2 regions of the Pedobacter jamesrossensis genome follow, and region 1 is predicted to be linked to the other one. Evidence: riboswitches for the same ligand, from Rfam matches in the RefSeq annotation. Region 1 holds a riboswitch; the other holds the start of a gene.
What was found. A riboswitch is a leader RNA that binds a small molecule or an ion and turns the genes downstream of it on or off. The one in region 1 is predicted to bind S-adenosylmethionine.
Positions count from the first base shown of each region.

Region 2: another riboswitch for S-adenosylmethionine. It lies ahead of ACFOUY_RS16555 (SusC/RagA family TonB-linked outer membrane protein); the one in region 1 lies ahead of ACFOUY_RS02320 (O-acetylhomoserine aminocarboxypropyltransferase/cysteine synthase family protein).

Region 1 covers NZ_JBHSBY010000016.1:7,719-17,503, forward strand. The annotation lists gene mqnE (aminofutalosine synthase MqnE) at 1-906, opposite strand, end outside; gene ACFOUY_RS02305 (hypothetical protein) at 1,161-1,655, opposite strand; gene ACFOUY_RS02310 (trans-sulfuration enzyme family protein) at 1,780-2,895, shown strand; gene ACFOUY_RS02315 (hypothetical protein) at 3,065-4,072, opposite strand; SAM riboswitch class I at 4,288-4,398, shown strand; gene ACFOUY_RS02320 (O-acetylhomoserine aminocarboxypropyltransferase/cysteine synthase family protein) at 4,664-5,974, shown strand; gene ACFOUY_RS02325 (homoserine O-acetyltransferase family protein) at 6,035-7,117, shown strand; gene ACFOUY_RS02330 (homoserine dehydrogenase) at 7,277-8,521, shown strand; gene lepA (translation elongation factor 4) at 8,724-9,785, shown strand, end outside.
Region 2 covers NZ_JBHSBY010000137.1:58,652-68,436, forward strand. The annotation lists gene ACFOUY_RS16550 (SusD/RagB family nutrient-binding outer membrane lipoprotein) at 1-1,138, opposite strand, end outside; gene ACFOUY_RS16555 (SusC/RagA family TonB-linked outer membrane protein) at 1,149-4,316, opposite strand; SAM riboswitch class I at 4,637-4,744, opposite strand; gene ACFOUY_RS16560 (peroxiredoxin family protein) at 4,880-6,163, shown strand; gene ACFOUY_RS16565 (GDSL-type esterase/lipase family protein) at 6,223-6,954, opposite strand; gene ACFOUY_RS16570 (DUF427 domain-containing protein) at 7,150-7,428, opposite strand; gene ACFOUY_RS16575 (alpha-hydroxy acid oxidase) at 7,743-8,888, opposite strand; gene ACFOUY_RS16580 (FGGY-family carbohydrate kinase) at 8,901-9,785, opposite strand, start outside.

The sequences.
Region 1 (9,785 bases):
AATATGGTCGAAATTATCCATGTAAATACGAGCAATAGCATAATTTCTTAAATCTTCTATTACAGAGACTTCAGGTATATTACTCATTTGATTATGCTGATTTCTGAATTTCAATGGAATAAAAGTTTGGAAACCACCTGTTTTGTCTTGCAATTGACGAAGTTTTTCCATGTGATCTACACGATGCTCGAATTTTTCGATATGTCCATAAAGCATTGTTGCGTTACTTCTCATACCTAGTTTGTGCCATTCTTCATGTATCGCCAGCCATTGCTCGCCAGTACATTTATCTTTAGCAATTTGTTCCCGAATTTCTGGATGAAAAATTTCTGCTCCACCGCCCGGCATAGATTGTAAACCAGCCTCTTTCATCAACTTCATACCCGTTGCATAATCGATTTTAGCTTTTTTAAAGATGTAATGATATTCTACCGGCGTTAACGCTTTGACATGTAACTCAGGACGATGTTCTCTAATCGCTGTAAATAATGCTGAATAGAAAGCTACATCATATTGTGGTAAAACACCACCAACAATATGCACTTCTGTTACAGGTTCGTTATCATATTTTTTAACGATATCCAGCATTTGTTCCATTGTTAAAGCCCAACCTTCTTCTTTTTGCTTAATTAAACGTGAATAAGAACAGAATTTACAATCGTAAACACAGAGATTTGTCGGTTCTAAATGGAAATTTCTATTAAAATAAGTTTTATCGCCATGCTTTTTTTCTCTGATAAAATTTGCCAGTACACCCAAATAACCTAATTCGGCATGCTCGTAAAGGTAAACACCTTCATCAAAGGTTATTCGTTCTCCGTGAAGAACTTTATGTGCGATGTTTTGTAGTTCAGTTGATAATTGAGTATCAGCTAATATTTTTTCAACTTGTGCAGTTGTTGTCATTCCTGATTTTATTTTGAACAAAAATACAATATTGAGGCGATTTGAAAATCATTTTCTTGTAACAAACAGCGATTGAAAACAAATTAACCGCAGATAATCACAGATATCTATTCTTCTATAAATTAAAAAACTGATAGACTTATAAATTTATATCTGTGTTCATCCTTTTTATCTGTGGTTAAAAAACCAACTCCAACAAAAAAAGCACCTCTTTTCAGAAGCGCTTTCTCAACATATTTCATAGGTGAATGAAATTATCTTGCAGCAGGAACAAATGTTAAAACAATGTTCGCAGTTTTACCACCGAATTCGATTGGTGATTTTAAAACCATTTGTGTGCTCGAAAGTTCAGTTAAAACTAAACGATAACCTTCAGTTACGTTTTTAGCTTTATCACCTTCATAAATTTTCTTAAACTGGAAAGTCTGGTCTTTAGGAGCGGCCGACCAAAAAATAGTTTGCATTACCGATCCACAAGTACTTGATGCTGGTAAAGTATAAGAACCATTTCCGCTGTTGGTTAAGTTCCATGTACTGCCTTGAAAACATTTGTAAGATTTTTCTCCAAATAAACCTTGTACTGCGCCATCTGGCAAACCTTCCAAAGCAACATTGCTTACAACCCAGTCACGTACTACTGTACCTCTGCTACCTGTTACACCTGCAGTTACTCTTTTCGCCGTGTTACAACTTTGCATCATTACTAAAGTAGAACATGCTATTGCGATAGCTATAAATAATCTTTTCATTTTTTGTTTAATTTAATTTTCGCTAGAATAAACACATAAATCTTGCCAAAACAATTTGGATCTAAAAATTAGCATCAAATTATTAAATTGCGAACATAAATATCTTCAATAACAAAATATAATTATGAAACCCGAAACCCTTGCTATTCATGCCTCTAATCTTGTTAAAAATACAACCGGAGATGTTACACCTCCAATAAATTTATCTACAACTTTTTTTCGCGATGAAAATGGCAGTTATCCAGGTGGACATATGTATAGTCGGGTAAGTAATCCAAACCGGTCTGCTTTAGAAAACACTGTAGCTAAATTAGAGTATGGAGAAGATGCAGCAGCGTTTGCTTCTGGAAATAATTGCGGCATGAGTTTATTTCAGGCTTTAAAACCTGGCAGCCATATTATTGCTCCTGATGATATGTATTGGGGAATTAAAAAGCAATTATTAACCATTTTTAACGAAACTTTAGAATTCGATTTTGTTGACCAAACGGATTTGAACCTGATAAAATCGAGCATTAAGCCGAACACAAAATTAATATGGATTGAAACACCATCAAACCCATTATTAAAGGTTACAGATGTTGAAGAGATTGCTAAAATAGCAAAAGCACACAACATTACTTTAGCTTGTGATAGCACTTTCGCCTCTCCTGTTTTACAAAATCCGATTTTGTTAGGTGCCGATATTGTGATGCACAGCAGTACTAAATATCTCGGAGGTCATAGTGATATTCTAGGTGGAATTTTAGTAACTGCTAAAAAAGATGAGCTTTGGGAGAAAATTAAAAACGTACAACAAACCGGCGGCGCAGTTCCATCACCGTTCGATTGCTTTTTACTTTGCAGAAGTATAAAAACTTTAGCTTACCGAATGAAAGGCCATTGCGAAAACGGGAAAAAAGTTGCTCATTTTTTGGTAAATCATCCAAATGTGGAGGCTGTTTTTTACCCAGGTCTAGAAAGTCATCCGCAACATGAGATTGCGAAAAAGCAAATGAAAGATTTCGGTGGAATGATGTCTTTTTTAGTTAAAGGCGATGTGGAGGTCACCAGCAAAGTGGTTAACAAAGTTCAGTTATTTGCACAGGCAACCAGTTTAGGTGGTGTAGAAAGCTTAATCGAGCATCGTTACTCTGTTGAGGGGCCAGATAGCAAAACACCAAAGAATTTACTAAGAATCTCGGTTGGGCTAGAACATGTAGATGATATTATCGCAGATTTAGAGCAGGCATTGGGTTAATTAAATTCGTCATGGCAAGGCATGAAGCAATCTGCAAACGATGAAACAGATGCTTCGTACCTCAGCATGGTAGAAGTTTGAAAAAGATTGAAGTACATAATCCCAAAGGGATGCCTTTGGTGCGGGACTGAAATTCTCCAAGGATTACAGAACCGCTCCTTTGCAAATTCTATTTCGTATTACAAATGGTCGTTAACTTTAAGCCATAATTAGGATTTAACGGTTCATTTGTTTGTGCTAAACGTTGCGAGCCTGTATTAGCAGGACAAGCAATATCGCCAGCGGCATCGTAAATAAGTGTATTTCCTGCTGTAATTAATTCTTTGGGCACATAAACTTGTACCCTGGTAATCGAATAGCCAGAAGGAAAATAACGCACATAATAACCATCGGGATGTTTTGTCCAGATACCACTCGGCACATCCGCACGAGGAGGAGCCATCCCAGCAATAATCGCATATTTCTCCATATCTGCATAAGTGTAATTGCCAGAAGAAACCAGTTGACGGATATTATTTTCGGCTTCGAAAACGGCTTTTAGACCCGAAGGCAATTGGTCTTTCGCTTTCTCCATTACATCGAAAGGTAAAATACCTAAGGCACCGCCTTCTAATTGAGTAAGCTGTTTCGGTGTTAAAAGTTTGATGGCCGTTAGCTTAACCTGACCAGCATAATCGGCAAATTTTGTTCTGGCGATGATAGTCCAAAGCAAAACCTGAATATCGTGTTGTTCTACATCTTGATGCTTTTCTGCGCTTTTTAAAACAGCAATAACAATTTCTTCTTTCGGACCTAAAACTGGCGCAAACATGTATCCATCACCTTTAGATGGTGCAAAAGTTCCAGCTTTTAAGCAATAGCTTTTGTTGGTCATTTCGTATAAACCTTCGCAAAGTATGAAGCCACCATCTGGATTTTTAGGTAATAAATATAGAGGCTGTGCTTTTAGTGTAGCTTTGAAATCGGGCATCATTTCCCCCTCACGATTTACATCTTCGAAAGCTGTTGTAATGGCCGCTGGCTGCTTTAAAAATTTATCTACACCTAAAGCTTTTGCGCCCTGGGCTGTTCCAACTTTTAATAATTTGTCTTTTAATCCACCGAATTGAGCACTGGCGTTTGTTATGCTTGCAATGGCTAATGACAACGCTAAGCAAATGGTTTTTGCATTTTTCATTAATGATTAGATTTTATTAGGTAACACAAACTTAGAGTTTTAGCAGTTAAATTTATGTTAAAAATTTACTTTTATCATTTCAATATAAAATTAGGCAATTCATTTTCAGTAATTTATTTAATTTTCAGAATTTTATTTTGTGAATTAAAATTAATTTCCCACATTTGAAATATTATTTGGCAGAAAGCTAAATAAAAGTCAATCTTAATCGGATTGATTTATAAAGAAGTGGCGAGAGACAGGCTCCGTGACCCACTGGCAACCCTCAGAAAGAGAAGGTGCCAAATCCTGACCAGATAACATGGTGTTATTTGGAGATATAAATTAGAACTGATGAAAACATTAAATCTTCTATCGCAAAGCGAACCCAGTCTAAACAAAGCAGAAAATATTTCTTTTTCTTTTATTTGTTGTGATATGCAGGCAAGTACTTGTATGTGCTGTTGCATACAATAATCTAAAAAACTTCCTTTTTTGTTTCTTTTTCAAACTGGAAGGTCCTGATAAATCGGGATACGCCAACACATACCAGGATTTTCATCATTTTGGAAAAATTATCATTAAGCCTTTACACACTAAAAAATTAGAAAAATGTCAACTTCATATAAATTCGAAACGTTACAAATTCACGCTGGACAAGAAATAGACCCAACCACAGGTTCTAGAGCTGTGCCGATATATCAAACTACTTCATATGGTTTTAAAAACGCAGAGCACGGTGCAAATTTATTTGCATTAAAAGAATTTGGAAATATTTATACCAGGATAATGAATCCTACGAATGATGTTTTCGAAAAACGTATTGCTGCTTTAGAAGGCGGTGTGGCGGCGTTAGCTGTTGCATCTGGTCAAGCAGCTCAGTTTATAGCTTTGAATAATATTTTAGAAGTAGGTGATAGCATCGTGTCATCATCTCATATTTACGGCGGTACTTACAACCAATTTAAGGTTTCTTTTAAACGTTTAGGTATTCACGTAGATTTTGCAAACCCAGATGTACCAGAAGAGTTTGAGTCTAAAATTACAGACAAAACCAAAGCAATTTATTTAGAAACCATCGGCAATCCTGCTTTCAGTGTGCCTGATTTTGAAAAAATCGCAGCAATTGCTAAGAAATACGATATTCCTTTGGTAGTTGATAATACTTTTGGCGCAGCCGGATATTTATTTAAACCTTTAGAACATGGTGCAAACATTGTAGTAGAATCGGCAACAAAATGGATTGGCGGACATGGAACAAGTATTGGAGGTGTAATTGTTGATGGCGGAAACTACAACTGGGGAAATGGTAAATTCCCCCAATTTAGCGAACCTTCAGAAGGTTATCATGGTTTGGTTTTCAGTGATGTTTTCGGCATTAATGGTCCTTTTGGAAATATACAATTCATTATTCGTGCCCGTGTTGAAGGCTTGAGGGATTTGGGTCCGGCCCTTTCTCCTTTCAACTCCTTCCTTTTATTACAAGGCTTAGAAACTTTATCACTTCGTGTACAACGCCACGTAGATAATGCATTAGAATTAGCAACTTGGTTAGAAAATCATTCAGCAGTTAAAGAGGTTTCTTACCCTGGTTTAGCAAGTAGCAAATACAATAATCTAGCAAAAAAATATTTAAGCAATGGTTTCGGAGCTGTTTTATCTTTCGAGCTGAACGGAAGTAAAGAAAATGCAACTCAATTAATTGATAATTTAAAACTAATATCTCACTTAGCAAACGTTGGCGATGCTAAAACGTTGATAATTCAGCCATCAGCAACCACACACCAGCAGTTAAGCGAAAGCGAACAATTAGCGGCTGGTGTTAAACCTAATTCATTACGTGTTTCTGTCGGAATTGAGCATATCGATGATATTAAAGCCGATTTCGAGCAGGCATTTTCAGCAATTAATTTACAAGCCTAAGCCCCCAATCCTCTAAAGGGGGGAGATAAATATGGCTAATAAAATATAAAAGTCAATAGTATGACCAATAGTAACTCAAAGACCCCTTTAGGGGTTGGGGTATATAATTATACCAAACAATTCAAATTAGAAAGCGGAAAGAAAATCCGTAACCTACAAATCGCTTATCAAACTTATGGCAAATTAAACGCTAAAAAAGACAACGTAATTTGGGTTTGCCACGCTTTAACGGCTAACGCGGATGTTTTCGAATGGTGGGAAGGCTTATTTGGACAAAATGCCTTATTTAACCCGAACGACCACTATATTATTTGCGCAAACGTTTTGGGTTCTAATTATGGGACTACTAATCCTTTAAGTACAAATCCAGTAACTGGTTTGCCTTATTATTTATCTTTTCCGCAATTTACCATTCGCGATTTTGTTTCTGCACACCAACTTTTAGCAACGCATTTAGGAATCGATTCGATTAAACTTTTAATTGGTGGCTCTTTAGGCGGTCAGCAGGCAGTAGAATGGAGCATTATAGAACCGAATAAAATAGAAAACTTAATTCTGGTTGCTACAAACGCAGCTCATTCTCCTTGGGGAATTGCTTTTAACGAAAGTCAGCGTTTAGCCATTACCACTGATAGAACTTTCTTTGCAAATCAACCTGATGGTGGAAGTAAAGGCTTAAAAACTGCTCGCAGTATTGCACTTTTGAGTTACAGAACGTATAATGCTTATGGCAACACGCAAGTGGAAAGCGTAAATGATAAAACGGATAATTTCAGAGCATCATCTTACCAAAACTATCAGGGAGAAAAATTGATAAACCGCTTTAATGCACATAGTTACTATTACTTAACTAAAGCGATGGATAGCCACAATGTTGGCAGAAATCGTAAAAGTATTGTTGAGGCTTTAAAATTGATTAAGGCTAATACTTTAGTGATTGGCATTGAAAATGATTTTCTGTTCCCGATATCAGAGCAAAAATATTTGGCAGATAATATCACAGATGCCGAATTTGCAAGTATTCATTCAGAATATGGTCACGATGGTTTTTTAATTGAAACAAATGCTTTAACCAACATCATAGGAACATTTATTAAAGAAAGTAGAGATAAAAAGGTTATTAAGTTGCAACATACTGGTTAGAGCTAAAAGTGGAAAGCTGAAAGACTAAAGCGAATAATAATTGGCCAGAAATTAAAGAAGATTAAAGGTTTAGTAAAAAAATTAACAAACAAAGTGGTGAATATTGGTGAAGGCAAGTCCGGATACTTGATATTCGCTACTTGATACTATAAAACAATCATGAGTAAGAATTTAAAAATCGGTTTATTTGGTTTCGGAGTTGTAGGACAAGGATTATTAGATATTATCCAAAGTCAGAACTTAAACTTAGAGATTATTAAAATCGCAATAAAAGACCCAAGAAAGAAACGTACGCTTAATAAGGAATTATTTACAACCGATAAAAATGAGATTCTGAATAACTCAGAAATCAATACGATTGTAGAACTGATTAATGATGCAGATGCAGCTTACGAAATCGTAACTGCTGCCTTAAAAAACGGCAAAAATGTAGTTTCTGCGAATAAGAAAATGATAGCCACTCACTTAAAAGAGTTGGTAGATTTACAACAAAAGCATGGCACTTCCCTACTGTATGAAGGTGCGGTTTGTGGTAGTATTCCAATTATCAGAAATCTGGAAGAATATTATGACAATGAACTTTTCCACGCTTTAAGCGGTATTTTCAATGGTTCGTCTAATTATATTTTATCCAAAATATTTAATGAAGACCAGAGTTACGATGCAGCTTTAAAGGAGGCACAAGATTTAGGTTTCGCAGAAACCGACCCAATTTTAGATGTTGGAGGTTACGACCCCAAATATAAGCTTGCCATTGCTACTGCACATGCTTATGGTCTATTTGTAAATCCCGATGCGATTTTGAATATCGGTATCCAAAACCTTTCAGCAAATGATATTAAATATGCTCGTGAGAAAAATTTTAAAATAAAGTTAGTTCCAACGGCTCGTAAAGTAAATACAAAAGAAATCGTAACTTATGTTTTACCAAAATTGGTAGCTAAAGATGATTTCTTATATAACGTTGAAAATGAATACAATGCAGTAACTGTTCAAGCTGCTTTTGCTGATAAACAATTCTTTTTTGGTAAAGGAGCAGGTGGTCATCCTACGGGTGCAGCAGTGCTTTCAGATATTGCAGCACTACGTTACGATTATCGTTATGAATACAAAAAATATCATTCAGAAAATGGAGTAAAACATACTGAGGATATTTTACTAGAGATTTACCTACGCTACGCTGATGAAGACTTGATTAAATTATTAGAATTTGATGATATCAGCGAACGCTATGCAGCAAGCAGTTTTAAATATGTGATTGGAACTGTAAAACTCGAAAACTTGATTAAAAACAGAGATTTACTTTTAGATAAAGACGTTTTTGTTGCCTATACGGGCAGACAAATTTATAAGCAGGAACAAGTTGCTGAAAATGTTTTTGCAGAAGAATTAGCTGTACTTTAAGACTTTTTTTAAGATTAATTTTTTTATTTGTTTTGTTGTTAAGCATAAAGGTCGGAGCGAGTCCGACCTTTTACGTTTTATCTTTTTAAATTGGTTGAAATCAACAGCATTCAATTTCATTAATTTTAGACAACTTTATTAGACTTTTCCTCATCTATTTTCCTCTTAAATTTTCCATTAAAAAGCATATCTTTGCGCAAAGATGAAGCATATACGTAATTTTTGCATTATTGCACATATTGACCACGGCAAGAGCACTTTGGCCGATAGGTTATTAGAATATACAGCGACAATTTCGCAGCGTGAAGCGCAGGCACAATTGCTCGATAACATGGATTTGGAGCGTGAGCGGGGCATTACCATTAAAAGTCATGCCATACAGATGAACTATAAGGTTGGAGATATTGAATATAATTTCAACCTGATTGATACGCCAGGACACGTAGATTTTTCTTACGAAGTTTCGCGTTCAATTGCCGCTTGCGAGGGTGCTTTACTTATTGTAGATGCATCTCAGGGAATTCAGGCTCAAACTATTTCTAACTTATATTTAGCATTAGAACACGATTTAGAAATCATTCCAATTTTAAATAAAATGGATTTACCTGGGGCAATGCCCGAGGAAGTTAAAGACCAGATTATTGATTTGATTGGCTGTAAACGTGAAGATATTATCCCTGCATCGGGCAAAACCGGAATGGGCATTCCTGATATTATTCAGGCAATTGTAGACCGTGTGCCGGCTCCGGTTGGCGACCCAGAAGCACCACTACAAGCATTAATTTTCGACTCTGTTTTTAACTCATTCAGGGGTATTATTGCTTACTATAAAGTAGTAAATGGTGAGATCAAAAAAGGTGATAAAGTTAAATTCATCAATACCGGAAAACAATATTTAGCTGATGAAGTGGGTATTTTGAAGCTGGATATGTCGCCGAGAAGTTCGGTTAAAACTGGTGATGTAGGCTATATTATTTCTGGCATTAAAGAAGCTCGCGAAGTAAAAGTTGGCGATACGATTACAACTGTTGATAGGCCATCTTTAGATTCTATTCAAGGTTTTGAAGAGGTTAAACCAATGGTTTTTGCGGGTATTTATCCGGTTGATACAGATGAGTTTGAAGAACTTCGTGAGGCGATGCACAAGTTACAATTGAATGATGCATCTATAGTTTTCGAGCCAGAAAGTTCTGCGGCTTTAGGCTTTGGATTCCGTTGCGGATTCTTAGGCATGCTGCACATGGAGATTATCCAGGAGCGTTTG
Region 2 (9,785 bases), on a different contig from region 1:
TTGCAACAGCATCAGAAACGTTGTATTGTTTCAACGATGCTTTAATCGCCTGCTGATACAAATCTGCTGCATTTTCGGTTGTAAATCCTCTTGCTGCTGCTTCTGCTCTATCAAAAAGCAATTCAGAATAGCTAAAAATTACCGCTGGTGCCTGCGGCGACAAAAAGTAAGCGCCAGGTTTTGACGTTTTTGCAAAACCTAAAATACTGGCTTCTGAGTTAGTTAAACCATTCGGAACACCAATATATTCTTCGGGTGTAGGCGTTTGTGTTTTACTTGCATAAATTGGAAGCCTTGGATCGTTAAGGGCAAAAAGTTTATCAACTATTGTTTTGCTTATGCGATAATCATCTCTGGTTTCGAATAGCGCACTAACTGGGTTTTGCTGTGGTGAAGTTAGGTAAATCAACTGTGCATTATCAGTATTATCACTGATAAAAGCGTCGCCGTCTGCCTTAATTTCATCCAAAACCTGCTTAGATTTTGCTGGTTCTTTATCGGCAATGCGTAAAGCAATTCTAAGTCTTAAAGAATTTGCCAGTTTTTTCCATCTATCGATATTTCCATTGTAAATTACATCACCCAGAATAGCTTTTGAAGCAGGATTTAAAGTCGATTTTGCAGTTTTTAAATCATCAAGTAAACCAAAGTAAACATCTTTCTGCTTATCGTAAGCTGGCGTTATATACTGGCTAATTTTACCAGCCTGCGAATAAGGTACATCGCCATAAGCGTCGGTTAGTAATAAGAAAACCCAAGAGCGTAAAACCAAGGCAACACCTTTGTAATTTGGATTTGCCTGTGCATCGCCCAATTCGATAATTTTATTAAAAGCAGTTATGCTTTGAGAGTAACCTGTAGACCAAAGCGAAGTAAAACTGCTGTTAGAATAGATAAATCTATCTTCTTCGGTATATTGAATTTTAGACCAATGCTGCACAAATAACGAACTTGAATTCATGGTATTGGTTGTACTCCAGTAAGCATCAGCGGTATTTTTTATCGCACCAGTTAGCAAGTAATCGGGTTGTGCATTTTCTGTTGCGTTTGGGTTGATGTTAACCTCATCCAATTCTTTGCTGCAGGATGAAACTGCCAATGTTAAAATTCCCAGAAGATATATTTTATAATTTTTCATATTCAGAAGATTAAAATTTGATATTAAGGTTAAGACCGTAGCTACGTGTAGTTGGATTTGAAAGACTTTCTAAACCTTGTCCGTTACCTGTGTTAAAGGCAACTTCGGGGTCTATATCTTCTACATTTCGGTGGATAATCCAAAGATTACGACCAACTAGCGATACAGAAGCACCTTGAAGACTAAGTGAACGAATCCATTTTGAAGGTAAATTATAGCTCAATTTAACTTCACGAAGTTTTACATAAGACGCATCGAAAATATTAGCCTCATCAATCGTACGGAAAGATTTGTAATATTGTTGGGCTGGTAATATCTTTTCATTGCGCTTTCCATCGGCAGTTACGCCATCGAAAATAATACCGTCATCATAAACCGTTACACCTGCAGGAGCCGTTCCAGTTAATTTAACTGTACCGTTTGCTTTTACATTACCTGGATAGTAGTAAGAAATACCGCCATATTCTGCCGATCTACCTGGAAGTGTAGAAGCAAGAACCCCAGTATAAGTACCTGTAGAGTAAGTGCCATTGTAAATAGAACCACCAAAACTTGCATCAATTAAAACGCCTAAACTAATGCCTTTGTAACTGAAAGTATTATAAATTCCACCAATCCAATCTGGTGTATATTTACCTAAAACACGTTTAGTTGGATCGGTTTGTGGTGCACCTGTTGCGTTAACCACAATGTTTCCGCCAGCATCTCTTAAATAAGCATTTCCAAAAAGTGTACCATAAGGTTGTCCAACTGCTGCAATTACCTGGGCAGAATTCGTAGCAATTACATAATTTTGTAGTAAACCAGCTTTATCTAATTCGATAACCTTACTTCTGTTTGCAGCATAGTTTACATCAATATCCCAGGTAAATTGTTTTTTAATCGGGGTTAATCCCAGCTGAACTTCTATACCTTTATTATTAATTTTACCTGCGTTTAAGAGTTTCGATCGGAAACCCGTTGATGGACTTACATCGACACTTAAAATCTGATCGTAACTATTGGTATTGTATAAGCTTAAATCTAAACGAACTCTTTTATTAAATAATGTTGCCTCGGCACCAAGTTCTGTTGAAGTTGTCGTTTCAGGTTTTAAATCTGGATTTAAATCTGTTGCAGATGTGGTAAGCTGTGGGCTTGAGCCAAATGGTGCGCCAAAAACATAGGTGTTAACAGAACGATACGGATCTGCATCTTTACCAACCTTAGACCAACCACCACGGATTTTTGCATAATCTAGTACTTCGCTTTTAATATCCAACGCTTCTGTTAAAATAAAACTTCCATTAAAAGATGGATAGAAATAAGACCGATTTTGAGCTGGCAATGTCGAAGACCAATCGTTACGAGCCGTTATGTTGCCATATAAATAATTTCTAAAACCAATTTGTGCCGAAGCATAAACGCTATACGATTTAAGTTTACTGTAATTATTTGATGATATAAGTGGGTCTCTAGAATTGCTTAGCGAATATAAATTTGCTACTGCAAGTCTTGGTGCACTTTGGTCGTTTTGCTCTATGTAGCGGGAACGGATATTGCTCCCCGCTAAAGCTTCCAAGCTAAAATCGCTGTTTAATTGTTTGTTAAAATTTAAGGTTGCATCGGTATTATTTTCGCTAACGGTAAATGCACTTTCCGTGTAAGAACCGAATGGAGTTCCATTTGTACCATAGGCAATTTTTATCTTACGGCGGTCGTTGTAATAATCTGTACCAGAGCGGAAATTGAATTCTAATCCATCAATAATCTTGTAATTTAAACCCAAACTCCCGATAATACGTCCACGTTTTTGCGAAACCGTGTTTTCATAAGCTACCCAATATGGATTACTGTAATAACTGTTATTCCAATTAAATGTGTTGCCGTTTTCATCGCGATAGTTTTTTAACTGATTGATATCAACCTGGCGACCAAACCAGGTAAACTGTAACATGGTACTTGTAGACCTTGAACCACCAGTACCCGGAAGGTTATCAGAATTTAATTTACTGTAATTTGCATTAGCTGTAACACTGAGTTTTGGAGTTACCCTTAAAGTTGTATTTAGTGAAAACGTATTTTTATCCTGGCCAGAGTTTGGAATTATACCACCTTGCTGTAAATTGTTATAAGATAATCTGTAGTCAAATTTTTCAGAAGCATCAGCTATCGCGATACCATTACTTAATGAATATCCCGTCTGGAAGAAATCACGAACATTATCCGGATTTGCAACAAATGGAACTGCAACACCTTTAGAAAAAAACTGAGGAATCAATCTGCCGTCTAATTTCGGACCCCAACTTTCATCAACACCATCATTAATGCCACCACCTTTACCATCAACATAGCTAAATTTTCCTTCAGAGCCTTGTCCGAAAGCGTTTTGGTAAACAGGAAGCGTTAACAAGCTCTCTGCAACAATATTCGAATTAAGTGTTATACCTAAACCTTTTTTGTTTTTCCCGGTTTTGGTTTTAATGATAATTACACCAGCCGCAGCTCTAGAGCCGTACAATGCCGCTGCATTTGGCCCTTTCAATACACTTATGGATTCAATGTTATCTGCATTAATATCTGAAATTGTATTCGCATAATCTCTCGCACCGCCAGAATTTAACTGAGAGTTATCTACAGGAATTCCATCGACCACGAAAAGCGGCTGATTATTACCAGAAATTGATGTTTCGCCACGAATTACAATTCTTGATGAACCCATATCGCCCTGACTGTTAGTAACCCTTACCCCTGCAATTTTACCTGCAAGCGCATTTACCAGGTTAGCTTCTTTAGCTTCTGCCAAATCTTGCCCCTTAAGTTCCTGAACAGCATATCCTAAAGATTTCTTTTGTCTGGAAATACCTAAAGCAGTTACAACAACCTCATCTAAAGCATTTTCGCTAGATTGAAGCGTAATCGTTATTGGTCCTGCACTTTTATTTATTTGAACTTCTTGTGTTTTAAAGCCAATAAAAGATACAATTAACGTTCCTTTATCGGGAGCACTAATAGAAAATGCACCTTTTGCATCTGTGGCAACAACTTGTTTAGTTTCTTTAAGTAAAATTGAAGCGCCAGGAATACTTTCTCCATTAGCTTCTTTAACGGTTCCGGTAATAACAGTATTTTGCGCCAATAATTTCTGCCCTGTAAAAAGCAAAAATACAATCAACGGTAGTTTTAAATTTTTAAACATATTCTTTTAATTAATGATGAGTTATTGTGGTAATAATTGGACACAGCAATTCCAGTACAGCTAAAACTGTATTATCTGTGTTTTAAAAAAATTGAATTGATTAACTAAAAGCCTGCTAAAAGCTAAATAGCTTTAACAGGACTTACACATTCGGAAGAACCCGATGTGCTGAACTAAAGTGTGATTTTTGAATTTTCGCTCGTCTGTTTTTTTCATTTGAATGGATTTTAATTAATATTACTTATCAAAATAGCGGGCAAAAAAAAAGCACCTCATAAATCAGAAGTGCCCCACATATATTGATATGGTATATCGCAACTGACTTAACTACCCGACATTCTTGCCGGATGGAATTAGCACCATTTCCGTTTTAAAGGATGGTTGCTAAGGCTTCACAGGGCCATTCCCTCCGCCTTTCTTGATAAGTATTTTAAAATAACTGCCGCAAAGATATAATTAATAATATATACTCTATAGTTTTTATAGATATTTTTAAAAATATTTTTTCTTTGGGAATATGCACCTTATATTTGTCGACTAATTTAGTAGATAAAAACATCCCAATGCGCATAAAATCCCTTTACATACCTATTACAATAGCTTTAAGTATTCCTATACTTGGCTATTCACAAGTGCAAAACTCAGAATCTATCGTTCATGCAAGTACAAAATCTGATACAAAAGAGAAACATATTTCATTTGCTCCAAATGGTTATTGGCGAGGGATATTTAAAATTAAACCTGAGTTAGAAATTCCTTTTAATTTTGAGATAAAAGATAAAGAAGGTGTTAAAAAACTTTATTTCCGCAATGCTGAAGAAAGTTTTGAAGCTGGTGAAGTTAGGCAAACAGCAGATTCTATTTTTGTAAAAATAGACCAGTTTGATAATGAACTTGCATTCGGTATTAACGGCAACACGCTTAACGGCAATTTAAGAAAGCAAAACGGCTCTGGCAGAGCTACCCAAATTTCTGCTGAAAGAAAAGATTACCGCTTCGAGCCAAATGGCAAAGCTGCAGCTGCAGATTATTCTGGTAGTTATGATGTTGTTTTTAAATCACCGGATGGCAAAGAAGAAAAAACCGTTGGTTTGTTTAAGCAAAAAGGCAATAAAATTAGTGGCACTTTTTTACGCATAACCGGCGATTCTCGTTACCTAGAAGGAATTGTTGAAGGCAACGAATTTCAACTTTCTGGCTTTATTGGCTCCACTCCTTCTTATTACAAAGGAAAATTTGAATCTGATGGAAAATTAACTGGCGAAATTTTAAGTGCAAGAGGAAGTCAGCCGTTTACTGGTGTAAAAAATAATAATGCAGCGCTTCCCGATGCATATAAACTTACCTATTTAAAAGATGGTTATAAAACCTTAGATTTTTCTTTACCAGATGTAAACGGAAAGAAAATTTCATTGAAAGATGATAAGTATAAAAATAAAGTTGTGGTATTAACCATAACAGGGAGTTGGTGCCCAAATTGCATTGATGAGGCAACCTTTATTGCGCCCTGGCATAAGGAAAATAAAAAACGTGGTGTAGAAGTGATTGCTTTACATTATGAACGCCAAACCGATGCCGCTTATGTAAAAAAAGCACTAACTAATTTTAGAAATCGTTTTGGAATTGAATACGACCAGGTAATTGCTGGAAAAGCTGATAAACAAGCCGTTGCCGAATCACTACCTGCTTTAAATTCATTCTTATCTTTCCCAACAACTATTTTTATTGATAAAAATGGCGACGTTTCGAAGATTCATACAGGTTATAACGGCCCTGCAACTGGGAAATTTTACGATGAATTTGTTAAGGAGTTTAACAGCGAAATAGATGATCTGTTAAAAAAATAAAGTTATTCTCCATAATAGCCTTACTTTTTAAACAACTCGTCGTTGACGGTATAGCTTATTTATTTTGCCAATCTAATTCCTTCAATTATTGCCTTTTCAAAACTGACCCATTTTGCATAACCCTTATCATTCAAATGAACGCCATCATTAGTCAGCTCTTGTGGCAATTCTCCGTTATCATCTTTAAAATGGGCATGAAAATCAATAACCTTATAGTAGCCCTTACGCTCATTTTTTTTAATAATTGTGTTCACCAAAATGATATCGGCTTTCAAATACTGTCTTCTGATCGGTAAAATTGTCCGAACAAAGATTTTGGTGTCTGGCGAACCACGATGAATTTTTCTTGCAATTTTCAGTATATTCTTTGCTACATAAGCTGGCGAACTGACAGTTTTATCATAAACCAGCGCCGGATTATCCTCCAGATGATGCAGGCTGAATAGATCATTAATGCCGATTAGAATAAAAACAGCCTTAGGTTTGAAATAAATAATTTCACCTAAACGCTTCAATAAACCATCTGTAAGGTCTCCTGCAATTCCCCGGTTACGAATATGAGCTATCCCGAATTTACTCGTCCAGTCAGCTCCAGCCTCTGTGATGCTGTTGCCAAGAAATACAATCTCCCCAAATCTTAAAGGTTCTGCTTTGAATGCCAGAATTCTTTTTGGGTAGTACCGCTGAGTCCAATTGTTATGGTAACGAGATACAATTTCTCCTTTTGGATATATTTTTTCAGTCTCCGCATTCAGTGTATCCTTAACCTGCCCAAAACCTTTGCAGCTCATAAGTATAATGACTAAACTAATATATATACCCTTCATAATTTATTGCAAATATTTGAAATTAGTGGTGATTACTAAATCTTTCTCATTATTAAAAAAAAGGTAGAACTTTAATATCATCTTTTAAAATTTACCAGAATTTAATGAAATTTAACCTTGCTGAAAATTGTCAGATAATTAAAATTATTGAAGCATATATTATTGAATTTTCACCCCTTTCCAAAATGCAATGTAATCTTTTATCTCTTTTGCAGCATCTTTTGGATTTGGGTAGCACCAGGCAGCATCCTCATTTTTTTGACCATCCACTAATAATGTATAGTAAGATGCCTGCCCTTTCCAATGGCATGTGGTGTGTTTGTCTGACTCTTGAAAATACTGTTTATTTAGGGACGATGCTGGAAAATAATGATTGTTTTCAATTAAAATTGTTTCATTACTTTCTGCTAAAGTTTGATTGTTCCAAATTGCTTTCATAATTATAATTCTTTTTAAAGCTAACCGTTAAACTTGTAATTTGTTTTGGTGGTTATTGCCAGCACATTTCATTAGACACCATTTATAGATTGGATGCCAATCAGCATTTACAATGAGAACAAATAGTAAAAATTAATGTTCTATGCCATTTACTAAAATAAAGAATGGAGTACCATCCTAAATCGTCTTTCCTAAAACCAAATTTTAATGGCCTTCGATTCTATTAAGGCGACTAACAATGGCATCAAATAATTCTAAAAAGCCCCCCCATTTTATTTCTGCTTTGTATTGACCTAGCTCAAAAAGTATTTTAATTAAGAAAGATGCTTTGATAAATCTTCCACTCTTTCGCAGCCAACCTGATCCATTACTTGTTTAAGCTGTGTTTTCAACATTCCGATAGTATGCTCACCGCCTTCACTTCCTAAAGCGCCAACGCCATACATAAAAGTTCTACCTAAAAAAGTAAAATCAGCGCCTGCAGCTAAACTACGGGCAACATCAGGACCAGAACGAATTCCGCTATCCATCATTACCGTTAGTTTATCTTTATATTTTGGTGCAATTTGAATTAAAGGTTTTATCGAAGATTGCCCTGCATCAAGTTGTCTTCCGCCATGATTTGATACAATAATTCCATCCAAACCTAAATTTACAGCCAGTTGCGCATCTTCATCAGTTGCAACACCTTTTAAAACCAATTTGCCTTTCCATTTATCGCGAATTGCAGAAATTCTGTCTGCATTTAATCTACCAGAAAAAGTTTTGTTCATATAAAGACCAAGCTGTTTCATATTTAAACCTTTTGGCATGTAAGGTTTCATGGTCTCGAAAGCAGGTTGACCATGAAATAGAGTTCTAAGTGCCCACTCTGGTCTGCCCATAATTTGCAGCATATTTCTTACCGACATTTTTGGCGGCATCGCCAAACCATTACGAATATCCCGCGGACGGAAACCAAAACTCGGTACATCAGCAAGAATTACTAACACCTTACAACCAGCAGCTTCGGCACGGTCGATGATATCATCTTTAATTACACTTTCTGCCGGATGATACAATTGATACCAGGCATTGCCTTCGGTAATTTCCATTATTCTTTCTATTGATGAAGTACTTACAGTACTCAAAATAAAAGGAATATTATGTTGAAAAGCAGCTTTAGCTAAAATCTCGGGTGCATTTGGCCAAATTAAACCTTGTAAACCTACTGGCGCAATACCAAATGGCGCATCGTAAGTATGCCCGAAAAGACTGGTTTTTAAAGACGCTTCCTTAAAATCTCTAATGTAAAATGGCAGAAGTTCTAGAGCCCTGATGTCTTCGGTATTGCGAAAAAGGTTTACATCTTCATTACATCCACCGTCCAAGTATTCGAAAGCAAATCTTGGTATTTTTGATTTAGCTTTATTTCTTAAATCATCTATTGATGGATAGTCAGAATTATATTTCCAGCTCATTGTATTATATTTTTAGAATTGCAGACTGCGTTGTATAGCAGAATAATATTTTAATTGAATGATATCACTTGGCGGTGGATTTGGATTCCAGGCATCGTGGATTGCCAATGCTGTACCAATTGCAGTTGCCTGTGAAACAGATGAAGCGTAAACTTCAATATCAGGTATTGAAGTTGCCAGCAAATGCATGTAAATCGCATTTTTACCAAAACCACCATCAACAAATATTCGTTTTACACCTTGATTTAAAACCAGTTTTAAGGAATAAATCTGTTGTTTTACTAAATCGAAAATTAGCTGATGATAAGCCTCTTCTGCGGTTTGAAAAATACTTAAATCTCTTTCGGTAAAAGCAGACTTCTCTGAGAATTCAGTTTGCAGAATTTGATTTTCAGGGATTTTATTCGCCAATTTCAAAATCATCCCCGGATTAAACTGCAGATGTTTAAACAAATATGCAGCCCGATCAAAATGTTCGGCAATGCGTTTAAGTTGAACTTCGTGCTCATATCCTGCAAAAATTCTCGAAGCTTTTACCGCTTTCCCTTTAAAATGCATATAACAAAGACAATCTTGCTTTAGTTCATCTTCAGTTAAAACATCTTGATTAAAAGGGTTTAAACTAATACACCAGGTTCCGGTAGAAAGCAAAATAAATGGAACTGAGAAATTGGCTAAATAAGGAATTAAAGCCGCCGAACTATCATGTAAACCAACACCAACCTCAAAATTTTTACCTTCAAATTTGGTTTCTATTACAGAATCAGCTGGCGTAAATGTTCCAAATTTCTCTTGTAATCCTTCCGCCAAAACCCAATCGTGATATTCGTTTTTACCGAAATTCCAAAGTTGCGTATGGCAACCGATACTCGTTATATCTGCAACAGCTTTGCCAGA